Regions from separate parts of the Phyllobacterium sp. CCNWLW109 genome, predicted to be linked through region 2. Evidence: predicted binding sites of a transcription regulator. Region 2 holds the regulator's gene; each other region holds the start of a gene.
The links. The regulator LexA, encoded in region 2, represses DNA repair genes until DNA is damaged. The targets are predictions, from matches to a motif close to TGTTCNNNNTGTGTTCNG.
Positions count from the first base shown of each region.

Region 1: parE (DNA topoisomerase IV subunit B) is a predicted target of LexA. The motif match lies at 5,512-5,529, and genes of this name have one in related genera.
Region 3: V9K92_RS03755 (ATP-dependent helicase) is a predicted target of LexA. The motif match lies at 4,795-4,812, and genes of this name have one in related genera.

Region 1 covers NZ_JBBCBK010000004.1:790,862-799,112, forward strand. The annotation lists gene secD (protein translocase subunit SecD) at 1-1,894, shown strand, start outside; gene V9K92_RS19270 (Mth938-like domain-containing protein) at 1,897-2,286, shown strand; gene V9K92_RS19275 (phytoene/squalene synthase family protein) at 2,314-3,150, shown strand; gene parE (DNA topoisomerase IV subunit B) at 3,337-5,442, opposite strand; gene V9K92_RS19285 (helix-turn-helix domain-containing protein) at 5,567-5,941, opposite strand; gene V9K92_RS19290 (DMT family transporter) at 6,123-7,049, shown strand; gene V9K92_RS19295 (acetyl/propionyl/methylcrotonyl-CoA carboxylase subunit alpha) at 7,112-8,251, shown strand, end outside.
Region 2 covers NZ_JBBCBK010000004.1:894,018-902,268, forward strand. The annotation lists gene gltX (glutamate--tRNA ligase) at 1-821, opposite strand, end outside; gene V9K92_RS19740 (ComEC/Rec2 family competence protein) at 933-3,374, shown strand; gene lexA (transcriptional repressor LexA) at 3,482-4,198, opposite strand; gene V9K92_RS19750 (substrate-binding domain-containing protein) at 4,351-5,373, opposite strand; gene V9K92_RS19755 (ABC transporter substrate-binding protein) at 5,658-6,920, shown strand; gene V9K92_RS19760 (carbohydrate ABC transporter permease) at 7,033-7,980, shown strand; gene V9K92_RS19765 (ABC transporter permease subunit) at 7,980-8,251, shown strand, end outside.
Region 3 covers NZ_JBBCBK010000001.1:757,955-766,205, forward strand. The annotation lists gene V9K92_RS03740 (ABC transporter permease subunit) at 1-672, shown strand, start outside; gene V9K92_RS03745 (ABC transporter substrate-binding protein) at 740-1,678, shown strand; gene V9K92_RS03750 (sugar phosphate isomerase/epimerase family protein) at 1,758-2,657, shown strand; gene V9K92_RS03755 (ATP-dependent helicase) at 2,694-4,763, opposite strand; gene V9K92_RS03760 (MFS transporter) at 4,876-6,066, opposite strand; gene V9K92_RS03765 (Lrp/AsnC family transcriptional regulator) at 6,175-6,669, shown strand; gene V9K92_RS03770 (hypothetical protein) at 6,734-7,192, shown strand; gene V9K92_RS03775 (Crp/Fnr family transcriptional regulator) at 7,335-8,054, opposite strand; gene V9K92_RS03780 (DUF6894 family protein) at 8,148-8,251, shown strand, end outside.

The DNA of each region.
Region 1 (8,251 bases), 100 kb from region 2:
CGATTCTTCCGTGCCGGTGCAGCAGGCGATAGACGGCACGCCGCCCGAAGGCGATGAGGTAGTCTACTCTTTTGACGATCCGCCTGTTGCCTATCTCGTCAAAAAAGAGCCGCTCGTTACCAACGAGAATTTTGTCGATGCACAAGCGGGAATTGACACGGCCACGCAGCAGCCGGTGATTACATTCCACCTCGACAGTGTCGGTGCGGATCGCTTCTCCAAGGCGACAAAAGCCGGTATCGGACAGTCATTCGCCATTGTTCTCGATAATCAGGTTCTCTCGGCTCCTGTTATTCAGGAAGCGATACCCGGAAATACGGGGCAAATTGCTGGAAATTTCGATCTTTCAGGTGCCAGCAATCTCGCACTCGTCATGCGCGCCGGTTCGCTGCCTGCCAGTGTAACTGTCATTGAAGAGCGCACCGTGGGTACTGACCTTGGTGCTGCCTCCGTCTCCTACGGGAAAATCGCTGCCCTTGTTGGCGCAGCATTGGTTATCCTGTTCATGCTTTTGACTTATGGGTTGCTGGGTGTGATCGCCAGCATTGCTCTGGTTGTGAACGTCATTCTCATCTTGGCCGTCCTGACATTGTTCGGTGCGCCGCTGACGCTTGCCGGCGTTGCCGGTATCGTTCTCACCATCGGAATGGCTGTCGATTCCAATGTACTTATTTATGAGCGTATTCGCGAGGACAGGCGGGCTGGTTTCTCGGTTATCCAGGCTATAGATTCGGGCTTCGCCCGTGCTCTTGCGACTATTGTCGATGCCAATGTCACGACATTGATCGCAGCTCTGGTCCTCTTCACACTTGGCAGCGGCCCCGTGCATGGATTTGCGCTGACGGTTACCATCGGCATTGTCACGACATTGTTCACCACGTTCACTTTGACCCGATTGCTTGTTTCGGTTTGGGTGCAACGCTCCAAGCCAAAAGAAGTGCCTGGCGCGCTGCTCAAGCTTGTTCCTTACAATACCAAGATCGCCTTCATGAAGCTGCGGAGTTTGACGCTGGGCTTTTCCGCCCTTTCAAGCATTGCAGCGATTGCGCTTTTCCTGATCATCGGGATGAATTTCGGCATTGATTTCAAGGGTGGAACGATGGTCGAAATGCAATCGTCGGAAGGTGCAATCGATCTTGATGACGTCTACAGCCGCCTCGATGAACTCAATATCGGTGACGTGAAGATCGAACGCTTCAAATCCGACGACCGGGCGTTGATTACTGTGGGAAGTCAGGGCGAGGGCGAAGATGCGGAACAGACCGTGGGCGTCAAAATCCGCGGCGAGTTTCAGGACGAGTATAATCTTCCACGGGTAGACGTCATTGGGCCGTCCGTATCATCGGAATTGTCTCAAGCAGGCATTTTGGCTGTGGGCCTTTGCCTCGTCTTGATCTTTGCCTATGTCTGGTTCCGATTTGAGTGGCACTTTGCTCTCGGTGCTATTCTCGCAACGATCCACGATGTGCTGCTTCTGCTTTTGATGTTCATTGTCTTCAAGATGGAATTCAATCTCTGGAGCATTGCCGCCTTGCTGGCGATTGTTGGCTATTCGCTGAACGATACAGTGGTCATTTATGATCGGGTACGCGAGAATTTGCGCAAATATGGCAGCAATGTTTCGCTGTCCAGCATATTGGATGCGTCTATTAATCAAACGCTATCACGTACCATTCTCACGTCTCTGGCGACCTTTCTGGCCCTCATTGTGCTTTACCTCTATGGCGGCGATGACGTGCGTTCCTTCGCGTTGACCATCGGTGTGGGCATTATTGTTGCGACATACTCCTCGATCTTCGTTGCTGGCCCGCTATTGATGCTCTTCGGGCTTAAGGGCCGCGACGTCATGGATGAGCAGCATCCTGCGCCAATTACCGACGAAAGCAGGATTTAAAAGTGGCAAAAGGCATAGAGATTAGGGATGCGCATTTTCCAGGGCGCGCACCCATTGACGCTTATGGCAATGGCGGTTTTCGGTTTGCCGATATGTCACATCGCGGCTCGATCCTGTGCCTTCCTTCCGGAATACATGGCTGGGAGCCAAAAACACCGCCCGTACCGACTGCGGCTGATTTGACCCTTGTTCTCGAACAATCTGCGGAAATTGAAATCCTGCTGGTCGGCACTGGTACAGAACTGCGCCGTTTGCCGGAAGAGTTGCGGGAAATATTGCGCAAGCACCGTATCTCCTCTGATCCGATGAGCACCGGCGCGGCGGTGCGTACCTACAATGTGCTCTTGGCTGAAAACCGCGCCGTGGCTGCGGCGTTGTTTGCGGTGGATTAATTCTCCGGTCCGGCTATATCTCACGCCATGAATGTCAATGAAACTCACTGCATCCAGTTGCTGCGGGACGCCGATCCTGATCGCTATCTGTCCGTCTTATATGCACCGGAAGCCAAGCGGGGCGCTTTAGCGGCTCTTTACGCGTTTAATGTCGAAATCGCGCGGATTCGCGATTTGATTCACGATCCTTTGCCGGGCGAAGTGCGGCTGCAATGGTGGCGCGATCTGATCAATGGCACAGAGCATGGTGCAGCAGCAGGTAACCCGGTTGCCGCCGCCCTTGTGGATACTATTCAAACATACAATCTGCCCCATGCGGCTTTCGACAATTATTGCGAAGCGCGGATTTTTGACTTTTACGATGATCCCATGCCGAGCCGAAATGATCTGGAAGGTTATTGCGGAGAAACGGCTTCAGCCATGATCCAGCTTGCATCGCTGATCCTTGACACGGAGCAGGCGGCAAAGCATGCCGATCTTGCAGGACATGCCGGTGTTGCCCAAGCCATCACAGGACTTTTGCGGAGTTTGCCGTTACACCGCCGTCGCGGCCAAGTTTATATACCTGCTGATGTACTTAGCGCTGTGGGGTGTACCTCGCAGGTCCTGCTGGATGGCACTGACCGGCAAGCGACCGAGCGTGCTGTCGCGGCCATGATCGCGCTGGCTGAGGATCATTTTTCCAAATTTCAGGCAGGTTCTAAAGGATTGCCGAAATCTTTGCGCCCCGCTTATCTGCCCGTTTGGCTGACGCCGGTCTACTTGAAGCGGTTGAAAGCGAAGGGTTTCGATGCGTCGACCGAGATCGCAGAAATCTCACCTCTGCGCCGCCAATGGACGGCGTTTAGAGCATCGATAGGTTAGATTATTCGACTTGGCTGCAAGACTATTCTGCGTGATTCGACAAGCTCACCATGAGGAAGGTTGAAGTTTGCAGGGAGTAGTTCTGCTAACTCATAGCTATCTATGCAGCCAAGCCACCTTCCTCATGGTAAGCAATCCTGAGCTTGTCGAAGGGCGAACTACGCATGAAGCTCATGCCACCTTGTTCTAAATATCCAGCTCTTCAACAAAGGCAGCGCGATCCTGAATGAACCGGAAGCGCGCGTCAGGACGCGTTCCCATCAGATCGTCGACTGCAAGGCGCGTTTCATTGGCCCACTCTTCATCAATCTGAACGCGAAGCAGCGTGCGCTTCTTGCGATCCATCGTGGTTTCTTTGAGCTGATCGGCGCGCATCTCGCCCAGTCCCTTGAACCGGCCGATTTCGATCTTTCCACGACCCGTGAAAAGCGTCTTCATCAACTCGTCCTTATGCGCGTCGTTGCGCGCATAGGCCACTGTTCCGCCTTGAGCGATGCGGTAAAGTGGCGGGACGCCAAGGAACAAATGGCCATTGCGGATAAGGTCGGGCATTTCCTGATAAAAGAATGTGATCAAGAGCGATGCGATATGAGCGCCGTCAACGTCAGCATCGGTCATGATGATGATGCGATCATAGCGCAGATCTTCATCGCGATATTTTGACCGGGTACCGCAGCCAAGCGCTTGTATAAGATCGCTAATCTGCTGATTGGCCGTCATTTTTTCCCGGCCGGCGCTGACAACATTCAAAATCTTGCCGCGCAACGGCAGAACAGCCTGCGTCGCACGATCCCGCGCCTGCTTTGCTGAACCACCGGCGGAATCCCCCTCAACGATAAAGAGTTCTGCACCGAGCGCTCCGGTTTGACTGCAATCAGCCAGTTTGCCCGGCAGACGCAGTTTTTTCACCGCTGATTTACGGTTGACCTCTTTTTCCTGACGGCGTTTTACCCGCTCTTCCGCGCGGTCCACCACCCAATCGAGCAGTTTCGATGCTTCTTGCGGCGATGCAGCAAGCCAATGGTCGAACGGGTCGCGAATGGCGTTTTCAACAAGGCGCTGTGCTTCCACCGTTGCAAGCTTATCCTTGGTTTGGCCGACAAATTCAGGTTCGCGAATAAAGACGGAAAGCATGGCAGCAGATGAAATCATCACGTCGTCAGTGGTGATGATCGATGCCCGCTTGTTGTTCGTCAGTTCCGCATAGGCTTTCAACCCACGGGTGAGGGCGATGCGGAGTCCCGCTTCATGCGTTCCACCTTCGCCTGTGGGAATGGTGTTGCAATAGGAGTTGACGAACCCATCGCCGCCATACCAGGCAACCGCCCATTCCATTGATCCATGCCCGCCGGATTTTTCCGTCTTACCGGCAAACATTTCGCGGGTAACTTGAAAATCCTTGCCCAGCGAAGCGGCCAGATATTCTTTCAGACCTCCGGGAAAATGGAAAACTGCTTTGTCCGGTGTCGGATCCTTGGGATCGAGCAGCGAGGGAGCGCAATTCCAACGAATCTCAACGCCGCCGAACAAATAGGCCTTGGAGCGGGCCATCTTGTACAGGCGCGCGGGATCGAACTTTGCTTCCTGCCCAAAGATTTCTGCATCCGGATGGAAAGTTATGCGCGTGCCACGACGGTTTTGCACTTCACCCACTTCTTCAAGCGGGCCAAGCGCTATGCCGCGTGAGAAACGTTGGCGATAAAGGCGTCGATTTCGCGCAACTTCTACCTCAAGATGGTCGGAAAGCGCGTTTACCACTGATACGCCGACACCATGCAGACCGCCGGATGTTTCATAGACCTTGGAATCAAACTTACCGCCCGCATGCAATGTCGTCATGATGACTTCGAGGGCGGACTTATCCTTGAATTTCGGGTGAGCATCGACTGGGATACCACGACCATTATCCGTTACTGAGAGATAGCCGTTTTCATCCAGATCAATGTCAATAAAATTGGCATGACCGGCAACGGCCTCATCCATGGAATTGTCGATGACTTCAGCAAAAAGGTGATGCAGCGCCCGCTCATCCGTGCCACCGATATACATGCCGGGGCGACGCCGAACCGGCTCCAGACCTTCGAGAACCTCAATGTCCGACGCGTTATAATTACCGCTCGTTTCCGGAACGGCACGCGCAGGAGCGCGAGCCGGAACTGGCTTGGTCGGCGTAACAGGCAAAGCCGCAGCAACCTGTGAAGGTGCTTCGGTTTTTTGGGCCGGTGCTATTGCTTCCTGCCGCTCGCGTGCAGTCTTCACGATTGCTGAAAATAGGTCGTTAGTATCATCCATGGCAGGCCAGTATTTTATGGTTTCGAATCACTTTTAATCTTTGCATGGTTCCGGTTTAAACGCGATGGGCGTTCGCCATATGTTCCAAGGTTCGCCGCTGAACATAACGGTGAATCCCCATATTTTACGCTGCTTTGAGCGCTGCTATACGATCTTCCAGATTGGAAATCCGATTGCCGAGTTTTTCATGATGGTTCTTGAGTATGCTTATTTCGGCATTGATGGTCGCCGCATCTTCAGCGGTATCCACAGGGGCCTGACCAATACCGTGCATCAACCATGTTGGCGTAACACCGAGAAACCCGGCAAGCATGACAAGCCTATTGGCCCGCGGCTCTGACCGGTCCGACTCCCATGCAAGGATTGTCTGGGTCTTGACGCCAATGCGCTCGGCAACTTGCGAAACACTCATGGATTTGGCATCGCGGGCCCGTAGCAGCCGTCCACCCATGGTGTCCATGTCAGGCGTTTCGGTCATGATATTCGAGCGAAAATTCATGGAATTCTCCAGTTTTTCTTGTTTTTTCAGTCTTGGGAGGGCTCGTTGCACCATTTACGGCCCCAAAAGTCAAATTTTGCAGCTATTGCGCGAGATTGTTTAAGCGCCGAGATTGCTTTTTCTGGTGGAGCAGATATGCCAAAATTCCTACCAGCGGACTTTCTTCAGAAAGGTATTGGCGATGGAAAATACGACCTCACAACAGGTGCGGGGCGTTTCTGCGATGGCTGCTGCCATGTTCTTCCTGCCTATGATGGACGCTATAGCCAAATGGCTTTCGGTCTTTGACAGCCTGCCGCCTGCAACAGCTACGCTTTTCAGGTTTGTTGTCCAAACCATTTTGACCATGATGATCATTGTGCCCATGACGGGCTTCAAATCCCTGATACCTGTGAAACTGTGGGGAAATCTGTTTCGCGGCTTCCTTATGGGTATTGGCAGCCTGTGCTTTTATGCAGCCGTCAAATATATGCCGCTCGCAGACGCAATGGCGGTGTTTTTCGTTGAGCCACTGATGTTGACCGTCTTGTCGGCGCTTATTCTAAAGGAGCAAGTTGGTTGGCGACGCCGGGTTGCAGTGGCAATCGGCTTCATTGGAACATTGATCGTCATACAGCCAAGCTGGGAGCTGTTTGGGTGGGTATCGTTGCTGCCGCTTGGAACAGCAGCGGTCTTTGCAATCTACCTTATCCTCAATCGCCGCTATGGCACTGTCGATACGCCGCTTGTGATGCAGCTTTATGCCGGGATTGGCGGAACGATTACCGTTTTGATTGCCCTCATACCTGCTGCATTTCTGGGTATTCAAGACATGACATTCGCCATGCCAGGAAATGCCATGTCGTGGTTTTTGCTGTTCATGATGGGATTGATAGCCACAATCGGACATCTCCTGATCACACATGCCTCACGACTTGCACCGGCTTCCCTGCTGGCATCATTCCAATATCTCGAAATTGTCATGGCAGTTCTCATCGGCTTATTGGTTTTCGGTGATTTTCCAACGCCGTCTAAATGGGTCGGGATCATCATCATCGTTGCATCAGGCGCCTATCTGATCTGGCGCGAGGGCAAGAAGCGAGAGACCACGGAACCGGCGTACAATTAATTGACAGCTGTTGAGCAAAGTTGTGTTTCACAATAGAAACAAAGATCTGTTGGGAGGTCTAAGTGTTTAAAAAAATTCTGATTGCCAATCGTGGTGAGATTGCGTGCCGCGTTATCAAGTCTGCACGGAAAATGGGAATTGCAACAGTAGCGGTCTATTCTGACGCTGATCGTGATGCTGTGCATGTTGAGATGGCGGATGAGGCCGTGCATATCGGACCAGCTGCGGCATCCGAAAGCTATCTCGTCCCTGAAAAGATTATCGCTGCTTGCAAGGAAACCGGGGCAGAGGCTGTCCATCCCGGTTATGGCTTTCTTTCCGAACGCGCCTCTTTTTGCGAAGAGCTGGAAAAGCAGGGCATTATATTCATTGGTCCGAAGCCCCGCGCGATCATCGCGATGGGCGACAAAATCGAATCGAAAAAATTTGCCAATGAGGCAAAGGTCAGCACTGTGCCCGGTTCACCCGCTGTGATTATTGACGTTGCACATGCTGAACGGATCGCCGGAGAAATCGGCTATCCCGTCATGATCAAGGCTTCCGCTGGTGGCGGCGGTAAGGGCATGCGCATAGCCTGGAACAAGGCTGAAGTGCGTGACGGATTTGAACGCGCGACCTCGGAAGCACGTAATTCCTTCGGAGATGATCGTATTTTTATCGAAAAATTCATTGTCGATCCGCGCCACATCGAAATTCAGGTTCTTGCAGATAGCTTTGGCAATTGCATTTATCTTGGCGAAAGGGAATGTTCCGTACAACGGCGCAACCAGAAGGTCGTCGAAGAGGCACCATCACCATTTTTGGATGAGGCAACTCGCAAAGCAATGGGCGAACAGGCTGTGGCGCTGTCCAAAGCCGTTGATTATCAGAGCGCCGGCACCGTCGAATTTATCGTAGACAAGGACCGCAACTTTTATTTCCTTGAGATGAATACACGCTTGCAGGTTGAGCACCCTGTAACCGAGCTGATTACCGGCATCGATCTGGTTGAACAGATGATCCGCATTGCCGCTGGGGAAAAGCTTGCAATCAAGCAAAACGAGGTGAAGCTCAATGGATGGGCCGTTGAAAGCCGTCTTTATGCAGAAGATCCATATCGTAATTTTCTGCCATCAATCGGGCGGCTGACGCGGTATCGTCCGCCGCTGGAGGGTCCTGTGGGCAAAGCTGTCATCCGGAATGATACGGGCGTGACGGAAGGG
Region 2 (8,251 bases):
TGGCTCCAGCCTAACCGTACGAGATAGTTCCGCAGAGCTGCTGGCAAATATCCCATGGCACGATAGGCTTCAACGCCGAGCGCACCGTGGCGCTTGGAGAGTTTTGCACCGTCTGCGCCATGGATGAGCGGGATATGGCCCATGACAGGCACGGCCCAGTCCATTGCGTTATAAATAACAGTTTGCCGTGCCGCATTGGTCAAATGATCATCGCCACGGATAATGTGCGTGACGCCCATATCGTGATCGTCGACGACGACCGCATGCATATAGGTCGGGTTGCCATCCGAGCGAAGGATAATGAAATCATCAAGGTCTTTATTGGGAAAGCGCACATCGCCTTGCACCTGATCGCGCACCAAGGTTTCACCCTCTTGGGGTGCTTTGATACGAATGACAGGCTTCACGCCAGCAGGGGCTTCCTTCGGATCGCGGTCGCGCCAACGGCCATCATAGCGGGGCGGGCGGCCTTCGGCACGGGCCTTTTCACGCATTTCCTCCAGTTCGGCCTGTGATGCATAGCAATAATAGGCTTTGCCTTTGGTAACCAGTTCTTCAGCTACGTCGCGATGGCGCGGAGCACGATCAAATTGGGAGACAACCTCGCCATCCCAATCAAGACCAAGCCATTTCAATCCATCAAGTATGGCGGTTACAGCTGCTTCGGACGAACGCTCGCGATCGGTATCCTCAATGCGCAATAACATTTTCCCGCCAGTATGCTTGGCATAAAGCCAGTTAAACAGGGCTGTACGGGCGCCGCCAATGTGCAGAAAGCCGGTGGGCGAGGGAGCGAAACGGGTAACGACAGAAGATGACATAGGGTCTCCAGGGCAGTTCGGGCTATTAGTCGAACGTCCAATCGAATTGATTTGGCGTTGATGTACCATAGCGGTGCTGTCGTGCAAGGGCATTGGCAGAAATGGGGATCAATGGCCGAACCGTCAACCGACGAGAAAACGAGCGAAAGGCTTTTCTGGTTTCAATCGGAAAGTCTTGGACAGCCGCTTGTCAAAACGTCTGGCACCGGAACGATCGATCATTATGGCGTTGGCTCGAATGACCGCGTCGCCGTATTCAAACGGTCAGTCGAAGGTAAGCTGCAAGCCATTGCCCATGGAATTCCGGCGGCAATCAACGACGAGATTGCGCGAGGCGCGAAATTCTTGTTTTTGCCGGTGTTCGCTGGAACTGGAGCTATCCTTTATTTCGGCGCAAGCGGAGAGCCAAGACTAAGTCCGATGATCCTGGGAATCACGCTGCTTGTCGTATTTTATCTGCTGGCACACAACAGACCTTCGATAAGGATGGTCTGTCTCGGCTTCATGGCAATCACGGCGGGCATGGTTTGCGCAAAGCTGGAAACCAACAGAGCAGCGACGCCTATGCTTGGGTCTGAAGTGACGACCCGGGTGACGGGGCGTATTTCAGCATTGGCAAAGGATGCAAACGGAGGATGGCGGGTGATCCTTGACGTCATAGGCACCGAACGTCCTTCATTGCGTTATGGACCGGAGCGTATTGCGGTTTCTGCACGTCATTTGCCGCGAGATTTGAGCATTGGCGATGGACTCAAAGCACTGGTCCATCTGCGTCCGCAATCGGGCCCGGTTCGGCCAGCCAATTATGATTTTGCCTTTAACAATTATTATCGCGGCATTGGAGCCAACGGCTTTTTGCTGGGCCTGCCTCAAAAAGCCGATGTCGCGCCAAAGGCCGGAATAGCAGCAGCGGCATTCCTGACAATTAGCAATATTCGCCAGCAACTCACCCATCGCATATTGAAAAGCATTAAAGGGGAGCCGGGCGATATTGCGACATCGCTGGTGACAGGGCAGCGCGACGGCATAAGCGAGGAGACCAACAATGCCATGCGCCGCAGCGGCTTGTCACATATTTTGTCCATATCCGGCTTCCATATGGCATTGGTGGCTGCAATCAGCATAGGTTCGCTGCGCGCTGTATTCGCATTCTTTCCAAGTGCATCGGCCCGCTATCCCGTCAAGAAACTCGCGGCTGTCATCGCCCTGTTTGGCTCGGCATTCTATCTTCTGCTTTCAGGCGCCGACGTTGCCGCACAACGCAGCTTTGTGATGCTGGCAGTCATGTTGCTTGCAATGACCGTTGATCGCGCGGCGATATCGATGCGTAATCTCGCAATTGCCGCCTCAATTACAATTGCGGTTTCACCACATGAAATTCTCGGACCAAGTTTCCAGATGTCCTATTCAGCAACTGCTGCCCTTATAGCTTTCTATGGCTGGTGGTCACGCTACCATTTGAGACGAGGCCTACGGAAACAGACAAGTGCCAAGGCCGGCATATGGCTGTTTCCATCAAAAGCAACGGCCTATATTGGCGGCATTGCCATGACCTCGCTGGTTGCTGGCGGAGCCAGCTCGATCTTTGCTGCCTATCATTTCAATAATACCGCTCCTTTTGGCCTTGTCGGAAATGCCTTGGCGCTACCAATTGTCTCAATTCTCGTGATGCCCTTCGCAGTGCTTGGCCTGCTCGCCATGCCTTTTGACCTCGATTGGCTTCCGTTTAAAATCATGGGATGGGGCATCGAGATTGTTATCGCCATAGCAAAAGCCGTGGCGTCGCATTCACCAAGTGGAAATCTTGGGCTGATGTCCGAAACTTCGCTTATTCTTATGGCGATAGGGCTTTTGCTTCTTCTATTTCTTTCAACGTGGTTGCGCCTGCTTGCCTTGCCATTGGTAGCATTGGCAATTGGTTTGACGGGACGGGCATCCTATCCTGCGATTATGGTCTCAGAAGACGGAAAACTGGTCGCGTTAAGAACGGACGACGACCATCTGGCGATCAATAAACAAGCAGGCAGCGCCTTCAGCCTCGATAATTGGCAGTTGGGGTATAGGGCCGGGCAGATTATTAAGCCGGCAATGAAAGGCGATGTTGCAAGCGGCGTTCAGTTCGAATGTAACAATAAGCTTTGCACTGCCCGGGAGCCGGGAGGATTAATCGTTGCCTATACCGATGATGCAACAAGAACAGCAGATGCATGCCTAGAAGGGGATATCATCATTTTGGCTTTTGCCGCGAGGGCTGCAAATTGTCCAAATGCTGGAAAATTGTTGCTTTCATCGCAAATGCTGGCGCTCAAAGGCGCTGCGGAGATCAGGTTTGATGCTCCACAATCTGACTCTGTCGAAGCCGATTCCACACCAGTTGGCACCGATTTGGCAAAACAAGAGCTTTCTCAACGCCTGAATTCGGTTGATATAAAATATGCGATTGGCACGCCCAACCGCCCTTGGAATAATTACCGCATCTATTCCCGCGCCGCGCGCAATCTTGAAGAGCGGCAACTATCCAAGAAACCACCGGATACAGGCAAGAAAATGTAGTTCGGCGTTTATGGTAGTCCTAAACATTTTTCGCTAGCTGCCATTCTGTGGCTGTTCGAATGGAGCCTACGAACAAAAGCACACCGTCCAGCGAAGCGTAAACGCCATCAATATCTGCGTATCAGACCGACCAGCTTGCCCTGTACCTGAACGCGGTCCGGTCCAAAGATGCGGGTTTCATAGGCGGGGTTTGCTGCTTCGAGAGCAATGGATGCACCTTTTCGGCGAAAACGCTTCAACGTTGCTTCTTCATCATCCACGAGTGCCACAACGATTTCACCGGGGCTCGCGGTATCTCCGCGCTTGATAACAACAGTGTCGCCGTCAAAAATACCCGCTTCGATCATGGAGTCACCTTTGACCTCAAGCGCATAATGCTCACCGCTGCCGATCATATCGGGCGGGAGATTGAGCATGTGAGTCTGGTTTTGAATTGCAGCGATCGGCACACCGGCAGCGATACGTCCCATAACAGGAATGCTGATCATGTTGGCAGCAACAATATCGGCAGTGCTTGCTTGCGGGCGAGGCGGCGCAACATTTCGTCCCAAACTGCCTTCAATAACGCTCGGAGAAAATTTGCGTTGCGCGTTCAGACCCGGCGCAATCGAGTCGGGCAGGCGAAGCACTTCCAGCGCCCGTGCCCTATTTGCTAGCCGACGAATAAATCCTCGCTCCTCCAGTGCGGTAATCAGGCGATGAATGCCGGATTTGGATGCGAGATCAAGTGCGTCCTTCATTTCATCAAAAGAAGGGGGAATGCCCGTTTCCTTCAACCGTTCATGTATGAAGAGCAGAAGTTCATGTTGTTTGCGCGTCAGCATAGGGGCGATCCTTAAGTGTGGAATCGGAAAAACAAAACCAGAACAAACACTATATGTTCCAGTTGTGTTCCACAAGGATTAATATCTGGTATAAACCAGCCCTATATGCCCAATTACTCTGAAAATCAGATGGAATGACGCAAAATATGGGCCTATCCGCCTATCGGAGGACCGCTCGACTGGCGTAATGTGAGTTCCACGGGCCATAATTCATGAATATTGTCCACGGGTTCGCCATCAAGGACGCGCACGAGCATTTCAGCGATTCTCGTGGCGGCGGAGCGCATTGATGATCGTGTGGTGGTCATGGATGGAACCATGTTGCTGGCATTGAGATATGGAAAGACATCGTCATGGGTGATGAGCGATACTTGTTTGCCCAACTGATAACCCTTGTTGCGAACTGCACGTGACACGCCCAAAGCGGTCATCATTGATCCTGCAATGATTGCTGTCGGTTGCGGAGTGCATGAAAGCAGCCGTTGCGTTTCACGAAAGCCGATTTCATCAGAGAAGTAGTCGTGTACGATGAAGCGCGGGTCGATTTCGACGCCGCGTTCGCTTAGCGCTTGGCGATATCCGAGCTCGCGATGCTCAGAGAACGTAAACCCTCTTAACCCGTCAATCATGGCTATATGCCGATGTCCAAGGTCGAGGAGGTGGCTTGCGGCCTGATAGAATGCGCCCTGATTGTCGATATCCAGCCAGGCATGGGGCCTGTCTATGTTCGTACGGCCATGCAGAACAAAAGGAAAGTTTGCATCGATCAGCATGGATACGCGCTCATCGACCAAAACAGGCCCGGAGACGATGATCGCATCAACCCGTTTGCTCGAAATCAGGCGCTTATAAACCGAAATCTCGTCATTATCGACAATGGGACTGAGCAGAAAATCAATCTCGTCCCGGGAAAGGCGCTCCGCCAAACCGGCAAGAAATTCCGCGGTATGAGGCCCAAATCGCTGGCTGGAATCTGCGGGGATAACCAGGCCGATAGCACCGACACGGCCCATGGCAAGCCGCCGGGCATTTGCATTCGCACTATAGCCAAATTTCAATGCCGCTTTATTGACGCGCTCGCGCGTAGCCTCATTCACTTCCGGATAACCGTTCAGCGCGCGGCTAACGGTCGTCTGGGAGAGGTTGAGCTTTTCAGCGAGTTCTTTCAGCTTCATGCCGGACGGTCCAAAACTGTATTCCTATCTGCGTCGTTCGATGTCTTTGCCTTCGTAATATAATCATACTTCAAAGCGCTTTAAATGATCTGCACAATTTTATTTGCCTGATTAATGGCGTTCATAAACTATTTATTGACATTCGTTTTGCGTTTTGACACCTTTTATCCAAAGCGCTTTGGATAGGTTAATTTCACTATCTGATGTGCTTGAGGAGGATCGTCAACTGGGGATTGAGTGCCGTCCGGCATGGGTTGATCCATCAAATATTTCTGGGAGGATTTATGAAAAAGAGTTCAGTTTTGGCGGGCATCCTGCTTACAGCGCTGTTGTCTTCAGGTGCCTATGCAGCCAATCTTTCTATTGTTTACAGCTCGACCGGCAATGAAAATGCCGAGTTGCGCAAGCAGCTTGACCGCTTTGAAAAAGAAACGGGCAACAAGGTTTCCATTGTGGCGATGCCATCAAGCAGTTCTGACAATTTCGGTCAGTATCGCCTTTGGCTTGCAGCCGGAAACTCGGATATCGATGTCTATAAGACCGATGTGGTTTGGGCGCCTCAGCTATCAGAGCAATTTCTCGATCTGACCGAAGCGGCAAAAGGCGTGGTCGACCAGCATTTCCCGTCGATCATTGAAAGCCAGACAGTGGACGGCAAATTGGTTGCCCTGCCATTATACACAGATGCGCCAGCACTTTATTATCGCAAGGATCTACTCGAAAAGTACAAGAAGCCGGTTCCCAAGACATGGGATGAGATGGCTGCGACCGCCAAGGAAGTGCAGGATGGCGAGCGCCAAGCCGGAAACAAGGGAATGTTCGGATTTGTGTTTCAGGGAAATGCCTATGAGGGTTTAACCTGTAATGCATTGGAATGGATAAAATCATCCGGCGGCGGCCAGATTGTTGAGGCTGACGGTACGATCTCGGTCAATAATCCGGAGGCGGTTGCTGCGATTGATCGTGCCAAAGGCTGGATAGACACCATATCGCCAAAGGGTGCGCTGGCCTATAAGGAAGAAGAGTCCCGCGGGGTCTGGCAGACAGGCAATTCCGTCTTCATGAGGAATTGGCCTTACGCTTATTCATTGAGCCAAGGCGCTGACAGCGCCGTCAAAGGTAAGTTCGATGTTGCGCCGCTGCCCGTGGGAAAAGAGGGCGAGAAATCTGCCGCAACGCTGGGCGGTTGGAATGTGGCTGTTTCAAAATATTCCAAATCACCGGATGAGGCCATAAAGCTTGCTTTGTTCCTGGCAGATGAAAAGCAGCAAAAGGAAATGGCAATCAATATTTCTCATTTGCCGACCATCAAATCGCTCTACGATGACAAGGATATCGCTGCGGCGCAGCCTTTGATCCCATTGTGGAAGCCGGTTTTTGAAACGGCTGTTCCACGACCGTCTGCTCCGACAAAGGTCAAGTATAACGAAGTCTCCTCAATGTTCTGGAGTGCTGTTCACGACACATTGTCCGGAAATGGCACCGCCGCTGAAAACATTGAAGTACTTGAAGCCAAGATCGCCGAGCTTCAGGGAGGTAGCTGGTAGTTTTCTGCCAGCATAAGGGCACGGTGCGAGCGGTTGGAGGCCTCCTGACAACCCGCTCGCACCGACTGCCTGAGTTCACATCCCGATGTTTTTCCTGGGCAGGAATTCAAACATGACCTCAACAGCATTGCGATCAGATCTGTTACGCCAGCGATCCCGCTCGGCTCAGCTTTTCCTCATACCGATGATCATTGCTTTAGCAATCGTGGCTGGCTGGCCATTGATCCGAACCATCTATTTTTCCTTCACTGATGCTTCGCTCACAAATATGGGGGAAGCTAAATGGGTGGGATTCAAGAACTATCTTTCATGGGTCCAGCTGAAAAGCGGGCGCACGCTTTATTCCGGCCTGCTCGTCGATCCAGCATGGTGGAATGCAGTCTGGAACACAGTACGCTTTGCCGTCATTTCAGTGGCGCTTGAAGCCTTTTTCGGAATGATTATCGCCCTCGTGCTGAACGCCGAATTCAAGGGCAGGGGCATTGTCCGCGCAGCAATTCTTATACCTTGGGCGATACCGACTATCGTCTCTGCCCGCATGTGGGGCTGGATGCTGAACGATCAGTTCGGCATTCTCAATGACCTTTTCATGCGCCTTGGCTTTATCGACAATCCAATCGCATGGACCGCAAGTTCCGATACGGCAATGATCGCCGTGTTGATCGTGGATGTATGGAAGACCACACCTTTTATGGCGCTTCTGATCCTTGCAGGTCTGCAAATGGTTCCGAACGATGTTTACGAGGCTGCCAAGATTGACGGCGTCCATCCCGTAAAGCAGTTCTTCCGTATAACGCTCCCTCTCGTCAAACCGGCGCTGATGGTCGCAATCATCTTCCGGCTGCTTGATGCCATGCGTATTTTTGACCTGATTTATGTCCTGACGCCAAACAGTGCTCAGACGAAAACCATGTCGGTGCTGGCCCGCGAAAATCTCATTGAATTCGACAAGTTTGCCTATGGCTCGGCGCAATCGACGCTGCTTTTCGTCGTTATTGCTCTCATGACCATTGTCGCAATCTGGGTCGGCCGAGTTCGGCTGGATGGGGGAGATCGCTGATGCCCGTAGCTATCAAGAATACAGCATTTTATGCGCTTGTGGTGCTCATTGTCCTGTTTGCGGTGTTCCCATTTTACTACGCGATCATCACGAGCTTCAAAACGGGCAGTGCGCTTTTCACGATTGAATATTGGCCGACGTCATTTTCCCTGGCCAATTATGTCAGTGTTATCGAAGCGGGCAGCTTTCCCCGCAATCTTCTGAATTCGCTTATTGTCTCCGGCCTCGTTGTAGCCTTGTCGCTGCTTATGGCGGTTACGGCAGCCTTCGC
Region 3 (8,251 bases), on a different contig from region 2:
CCAGCTGCGATCGCGGTTGGACTTGCCTGTGGTCTGGTGAATGGGAGCATCATTGCCTTTTTAAATCTTCCACCTTTCATCGTGACCCTTGGATCGCTGACTGCTATGCGCGGTATCGCGCGGTTGCTTGGCAACGACACAACGATATTCAATGCTGACCTGCCTTTTGATTTCATAGGAAATGGAAATTTTCTTGGCGTCCCTTGGCTGGCAATCATAGCATTGGCGACGATCCTGATTTCGTGGTTTGTGCTTAAACGCACAGTCCTTGGCACATGGATATACGCGGTGGGGGGAAACATTGAGGCGGCACGCCTGACAGGCATAAAAGTACCATTAGTGTTGCTTTTTGTTTACAGCGTCTCCGGGCTGCTCTCGGGCCTTGGAGGCGTCATGTCTGCGGCACGTCTTTATGCTGCCAATGGCCTTCAGCTTGGTCAGTCGTACGAACTCGATGCAATCGCGGCAGTCATTCTGGGGGGGACCAGCTTCGTTGGAGGGGTCGGCTCGATCTGGGGAACTCTCGTAGGCGCTCTCATTATCGCGGTCCTTTCTAACGGGCTGATCTTGGTAGGCGTCTCGGACATTTGGCAGTACATCATAAAAGGCCTTGTCATCATTGTCGCGGTCGGTCTCGACCGGTACCGACTGAAAGGATTGAGCCGCACCTGACGTGTGGTCCACCAAACCCGGCTGGCCGGGCAACAAGACGCTGGGAGCGTCATAAATGGAGGAAAAAATGAAAATTATCTCGAAATTGCTTATGGGAACAGCGCTTGCTGCTTCGCTTGTCATGCCTGCTGCGGCCAAGGACTTGCAAAAGATCGGTATTTCGGTCGGCCTTCTAGGAAATCCATTCTTTGTAGCGACGATCAAGGGCATTGAAGATCGCGCCAAACAGATCAACCCAAGCGTACAGGTAACGTCTGTTTCGGCGGATTATGATCTTAACAAGCAGGTCTCGCAGATGGACAGCTTTGTTGCCGCTGGCGTGGACATCATCATGCTGAATGCAGTGGATGCCAAGGCAATTGCACCAGCGGTGAAAAAGGCTCAGGCAGCAGGAGTCATTGTTGCTGCATTCGATGTGTCGGCTCCCGGCGCCGATGTTACTGTCATGACCAATAATATAAAAGCCGGCGAGGAAGCCTGTCAGTACATTGTAGATCAGCTCAAAGGAAAGGGCGATGTCGTGATCATCAACGGTCCGGCTTCGTCTTCAATCATAGATCGGGTTCAAGGCTGTAAGAGTGTTTTGGCAAAGAACCCGGAAATTAAAATCCTGTCGGACGATCAAAATGCCCAGGGTTCCCGCGATGGTGGCCTTGCCGTCATGCAGGGACTTCTTACACGATTTGACAAGATCGATGCCGTTTTTGCAATCAATGATCCGACGGCAATCGGCGCAGAATTGGCTGCAAAGCAGCTGAATCGCAGCGAATTCTTCCTCACCGCCGTCGACGGTGCGCCGGATATTGAGAAGTCTCTCGCCAGTGGAAAGTCGATGATCAAGGCTTCGGCCTCCCAGGATCCTTATGTTATGGCCGGCGATTCCCTCAAGATGGCGGTTGATTTGATGAACGGAAACAAACCTGCCGAAACGACAGTTCTTCTCGATCCCAAGTTGATTACTGCCGATAATATAAAGGAATACAAAGGTTGGACTGCCGCTCGGTAGAGTTTTTCGTGAAGACCTGTCCGCGATAATGATGCGGGCAGGTCTTTTTTAACCCTTCTCAATTGCCAGAAAGTCTTCCATGTCAAAAATCGGTGTTCACTCATTCGTTTGGAGCGCAGGCTCATCTAAAGGCGATCTGGAAAACGCGCTCAACCGAACGCATGAACTGGGCTATAAGCTGATCGAATTTTCATATCTTGATCCAAGACAGGTCGATGTAAAGTGGCTGGCCGGGCGCATTCAAGACCTTGGGCTCGATGTAGCGATCAGTATGGGTTTGCCGCCTGATGGCGATATATCAAGTTCCGATATGGCCATCGTTGGCAATGGAACGGATATTCTGGACAAGGCGATTGCTCTTGTCCGCGACTTGGGCGGATCGAAGCTTGCGGGAATATTGACTTCAGCGCATGGGAAGCAAGAACATGCTTTGACAAAGCGGGGCTGGGATAACAGCGTTACGGCGCTTTCAAAAGTCGCCGACCATGCGAAAGCAGCAGGCGTGACGCTCAATCTCGAGATCGTAAATCGTTTCGAGAGCAATATGCTTAATACAGCAGCTCAAGGTCTGGCTTATATTCACGACACCGGTGCATCGAATGTCTTGTTGCATTTGGATACATTCCACATGAACATTGAGGAAGCTGATGTCGGATTAGCTATCCGGCATGCTGCCGAGAAAATTGGATACATTCATATTGGTGAAAGTCATCGCGGCTATCTTGGCACCGGCAGCATCGATTTCGGCGCTATCTTTGATTCATTGATCGCAATTGGCTGGGACGATTACCTAACTTTTGAGTCCTTTTCCACGACGATAGTTGATGAAAATCTGTCACTTAAGACCGCAATCTGGCGTAACCTTTGGGATGATAATTTGGCCCTTGCAAAACATGCTCGCCAATTCATTGAACTTGGAATGGAAACCGCGCGACTCAAGGCAGATTTGGTAAGACAAGCACATTTGCCGATTGAGTGACAGCCTGACTGTGTGGCCAAAGGCTCGGTGAGGGAACTAACTCCACATAGCACGCATGCGTGAACCTACATCAACCCGAACGCCACGGGCCTCAGTTTCCCTCGCGTTCTCAGGGCGTGCAATCGGCCATGAACAGCACTCGAAATATTGCAGTAGAGTGGCTGGAATGAACCGTGTGCGGGAAGCGTAAACATGCCGATCGCCTTTGGCGTTCTGGCCATGCGTGAAAAACCGCTGAGGGGTGACAAGGTGCAAGCTATCCTTTGCTCTTGTCATGGCGACGTAGAGCAGGCGCCTCTCTTCCTCGATCTCTGCAGTTGAGCCGGTACCAAGGTCGGACGGCACGCAGCCGTCTACCACATTGAGCAGATAAACCGATTTCCATTCTTGTCCCTTGGCTGAATGGATCGTCGATAGGATGAGATAATCCTCATCCAGCAATGGGACGCCAGATTGATCGCTTGTCGCGTCCGGCGGATCAAGAGTGAGTTCAGTCAGAAATCTCTCTCGCGAAGGATAGCCGCTGGCAATTTGCTCAAGCTGAAGAATATCAGCCTGGCGCATTTGCGCATCTTCGTGAATACGCTCCAGATGCGGTTCGTACCAACGCCGGACCAACTCAATCTCGGCAGGCCAGCCCATCCTTCTGGCGCTGAGTTGTTGAACGGTCGAAACGAAGTCCGACCAATTGTCACCGGCGCGCGGAGGTGCCGGATGCTGGGTGAGGGCACTTAATGGGTCCGCATCTATCGCCATGTCTTCAAGTGCGCGCTGTGCCGAAGCAGGACCAACGCCTGGAAGTATCTGCATGAGGCGGAATCCGGCAACACGATCACGCGGGTTTTGCGCAAAGCGAAGCATGGCCAATACGTCTTTAACATGGGCGCTGTCGAGAAACTTCAATCCACCAAATTTGACGAAAGGAATGTTGCGCCGGGTCAGTTCAACTTCCAAGGGTCCGCTGTGATGTGAAGTACGGAACAACACCGCTTGCTGTTTCAAAGTTGTTCCGGTTTCCCGGGTCTCCAATATCTGCTCGACGATGTAATTTGCCTGCTCGTTTTCATCGCGCACAGAGACGAGTCTCGGCCTTTCCGCAGACTGTCGCTCCGTCCAGAGATTTTTTGTGAAGCGTTCGGATGCCAGATCAATCACGCCGTTTGCCGCACTCAGGATCGGCTGTGTGGAGCGGTAATTGCGGTCAAGTGTGATGACATCCGCCGGTGGAGTGAATGAGCTTGGAAAGTCGAGGATATTGCGAATGGTAGCAGCGCGGAACGAATAAATAGATTGCGCGTCATCACCGACTACCGTCAGACCGCGTCCTCCGGGCTTCAAGGCCAACAGAATGGTTGATTGTAGGCGATTGGTATCTTGATATTCGTCGACGAGGACGTGATCAAAGCGGCCACCAATATCTTCTGCAAGCAGCGGATCGCAAACGGTCTGCGCCCAATAGAGGAGTAGATCGTCATAGTCGAGAATGTTCTGTGCTTGCTTGGCTTCGACATAACCGGCAAAAAGCTGGCGAAGTTCTGTCTCCCACATGGCGCACCAAGGGAAAACATCCTTTAGAACCTCGTTGAGTGGGCGTTCAGAATTGACGACGCGAGAATAGATCGCAAGGCAAGTTCCTTTGGTCGGAAAGCGGGTTTCGGTTTTGGAGAAACCAAGTTCGTGCCGGACCAGATTTATGAGATCGGCCGAATCTTCCCGGTCGTGGATAGTAAAGTTCGGGTCAAGCCCAATCTGTTCGGCATAGTCACGTAAAAGCCGTGCGCCTATCCCGTGAAATGTTCCCGCCCAATCCAAGGCGTCAGTCATGATCGAGGACTTTTGCCCAAGCACCTGCGTACAGATACGGCCGACCCGTTTGGACATCTCAGCGGACGCACGTCTCGAGAATGTCATCATAAGGATACGGCGAGGATCGGCACCATTTACAATGAGGTGTGCAACCCTGTGTGCCAGCGTATTGGTTTTTCCCGATCCCGCTCCCGCAATGATAAGAAGCGGTCCGCCAGTCTGACCATCGGGTAGTCCGATACCAAATTCTACGGCCTTGCGTTGTGCAACGTTCAACTTATCAAGATGCGCAACACTCATCGAAAAACTGGTTCCTATTTCTGATTCTGCTTGGAACAAAGATAGAACATAACACTCGTTTGCTCAATACTCAAGGCGGTGCAGAGACATACGCCAGCCGTTCCCGCTGCAATTAGTTCGGGCTCTGCATATAGGCCGCGCAGAGCGAAAAAACGCTTGCGAGCAAGCTGAGCAAGCCCCCGCATAGAGTAATGTAAACAAACCCCTCGGCCGCGTAGACTTTACCCATGACGATAGTCCCAGCGAACAGTGCAAGGTAGGTTACCGCGCTATTGAGACCCATTATTGCCCCACGTTGTGAAGGTTCCAGGGCCGTTAGTCGCATAATCAGCACGTTCAGGCCGAAGTGATTTGCGAGCCCCCAGATTGCCATGACGGCAAGAACCCCGGTGTAGGTGCCTGATACGAGCGACATCACGGCGTAAACCACAGCGACCATCAGAAAGATTAAGGGGAGCAAAACGCGACGGCCACTATAGGCGTCAACATAACGGTCCAGAAATACGGCGCTTCCAAAACCGATCCCGTAGAAGATCGCCGCAAGCCCGGTGGCTCGCACAGGATATTCCAGGTTCACATGCAAGTGATCGCCGACATAAGCATAGACGCCGTAAAAAGCCGCCATGAAACACCCACAGGCTGCCAGAAGCGGCAGTACGCCTTTGATCGTCAAAGCGGTGATTGGCGTTCTTGATGCAACACCCTTGCGCTGTGTTTCATGCTGCCCGTTCACCGATAATCCCGCTCCAGCAATGAGAGCCGCTGCGGCGATTGCGATGTAAAATGCACGCCAGCCAAGACCGTCAGCGATCAACGTCGAAAGGGGTACACCCGCCACCATGCTGATCGTCCAACCCGTGAGTACGATACCAATCGTGCGCCCTTCATGTCCGGGCGAAGCAACGACGGCAGCAAGAGTATAAATTGCGGGCAGGGCGACACCGGCCGATATGCCGACGAGAAACTGAGAAATCGTCAGGACGACTGCGCCTTGAGCCACACCACTGCTGATAAAACCGATCGCCATTATCAACATGACATAGGCAAGCGTTCTACGAGGGCCCGCCCGATCTATCAGTTGCCCCAGAGCGATGGCCCCCAACGCGGTTCCAAGCCCAAAGGCAGCCGATGCCAGCATAATGTCCTGAACTTCTACGTCGAACCCATCGGCAATTGCCGGCGCAATCGGACCCAGTGCAAGTGAATTTGAGCCGATCAGACCAATGCATCCCGTCAGGGCCCAGACTATTGCGGGAACCGACAGTGATGAAATTTCGCTTGTTACGTGATTATCATTCTGCATAAGCTCACAATATTCGAATGTTATTCGGCGGCAACCAGGGAGTTTACGGTCGTGAAAAAAACAGATGGTATTCTGCACCATAAAGGGGAGGCGCATAGGGCAGACCCAATGGACAGAAAATTGTTAGGTCAACTGGTGGGGGATGCGACCCTCAGCTATGCTGAACTTGGACAGAGAGTTGGCCTTTCGGCCCCGGCGGCACATGAGCGTGTCAAACGCTTGCGGCAGCGGGGAGCGATCAAAAGCGTCTCAACACTGATAGACCCCGCAAGTGTAGAAAAATCGCTTCTGGCGTTTGTCCATGTGGACACAACAGGCTGGGGGAAAACACCGACCTTGCTGGCAATAAGCCAGTACCCGGAAGTGGAGGAAATCCATTCGGTAGCGGGCGACGCGTGCATGCTACTCAAGGTTCGCACGAACGGGACTCAAGCTCTTGAACATTTGCTGGCGCAACTGTACGCAACGCCAGGTGTGAAGGCGACGCGAAGCTATGTCGTGCTGTCGACCTATCTCGAGCGGCCCGTACAAGCCGAAACAACGCAGGAGTGGCCGGTGATCGACTTCACGCGGGAACAGGCTGACGCCAAAAATCTTCTTTAGGCTGGAAGCTTGGGGAACGAAAACTCTGCCAGCTCGTTCCAACGACAACTCAGGGAGGTTCCCAATGTCAAATGAAGATGGATCCGGAGGCAATCCTGCTTTCGATAAGAGCAGCCCGACATCCTTCGGACAATCCGTAGAAAGTGAAGCGCAGATTGCCGATGCTGCGAGCCGCTCGTCCGGCCTTGTTGGCCAAGGCGAAAGACTTCACGTCTATAGGGTTGTGCCGACCGCCTCACCTGACGATCCCCGATGGGAGAACTCGCCGTTTCAAGGAGAGGTCGTGGTGGCTGCACGGACCAGTGGCGATGCAAGAATTGTAGCCGCGGGCCGCGAGCTTGATTTTATGGAAGTCGATGCGGCACCTGCCGATGATGTTACCACTTTCAATGCAAGTGCCTTCCGCGATGACAAGCTCTATACGGTCATCGAGATTGAAAGCGGTAGAACCGATCTGACGCGAGGGGTCATTGTTGGCGATATCAGCGTTGATAATATCCGGCCTATGCGGTCCTTAGACTGATCGGTGGTTTATAGTCGGTTTTCTGCGCTCACCTGCGGCACATCGCGCGTGTTCATTAAAGAGATGCGGGGACCAAGAAGGGGCTTCCTCTATGTGCCAGCGTACTTGAATGATCCTGTTTGAAGGCAGACCCCCTCTGGAACTAGCGTGGTTCGACACTTAAGTTGAGATAAAGAGGACTGAAATCGGCATACTCTTTAAGACGTTCCCAATCGAGAATAGTCACGATCTTACCCGCCCATTTGAAGAGATTTTCCCGCCGTAACATTTGCAGGCTTTTGTTCAGATGGACCACTGATATGCCCATCACATCTGACAGCTCGGCTTGTGTGAGAGGAAAGCTAAACGAATTATCCCGTGTCTGGCCCACCACTTGCAGACGGATGAAAAGCTCGCAAATCAAATGGGCGAGATGTATTTTCTTGGGTCGCCGTCCCATTCCCACGATCCACTCCCGGTGAATAGAGCCATCGATAAGGGTTTGCAGCCACAGCAAACGCGTGAGATGGGGAAACCTCTCGGTAACCATGATGATATCGTTGTGATCGAAAAGAGCTATGCGGCAAGGTGTGAGTGCAACAATGCCATGATCCATAACCTTCAAAGGAAAGGCATGAAGGTCCACAAAATCGCCGGGAACATGCAGAGATGTAATTTGCCTACTCCCATTTTCAAGTACCTTGTAGCGAGCAGCAAAGCCCTCCACCAGAAGTGTACTATACCTCGGACGGCTTCCTTCGACGACAAGATCCTCATCCGCGGAAAAATTCTTGTCCTGGGTTATCATTGATTGCAGCAATGACTTTTCCGCAACTGATACGACATCGTGACTCTCAAGTTTCAGTAGCAAGGATTCAATCAAAGAAACGTACTCCAGAGGGCGTGTTGAAATTTTATCGGCACCTGTAGGAACCTAATCCTTCAAAGAGGCTTATGTTCCAGAAGAGGAAAAAGCATGAGCCGATATTACTTCGATTTGGACAATGGCGACGGCAGGACCCGCGATGATGAAGGGGTGGAACTTCCTGACAATGCCGGCGCCATTAAAGAAGCTTCAAG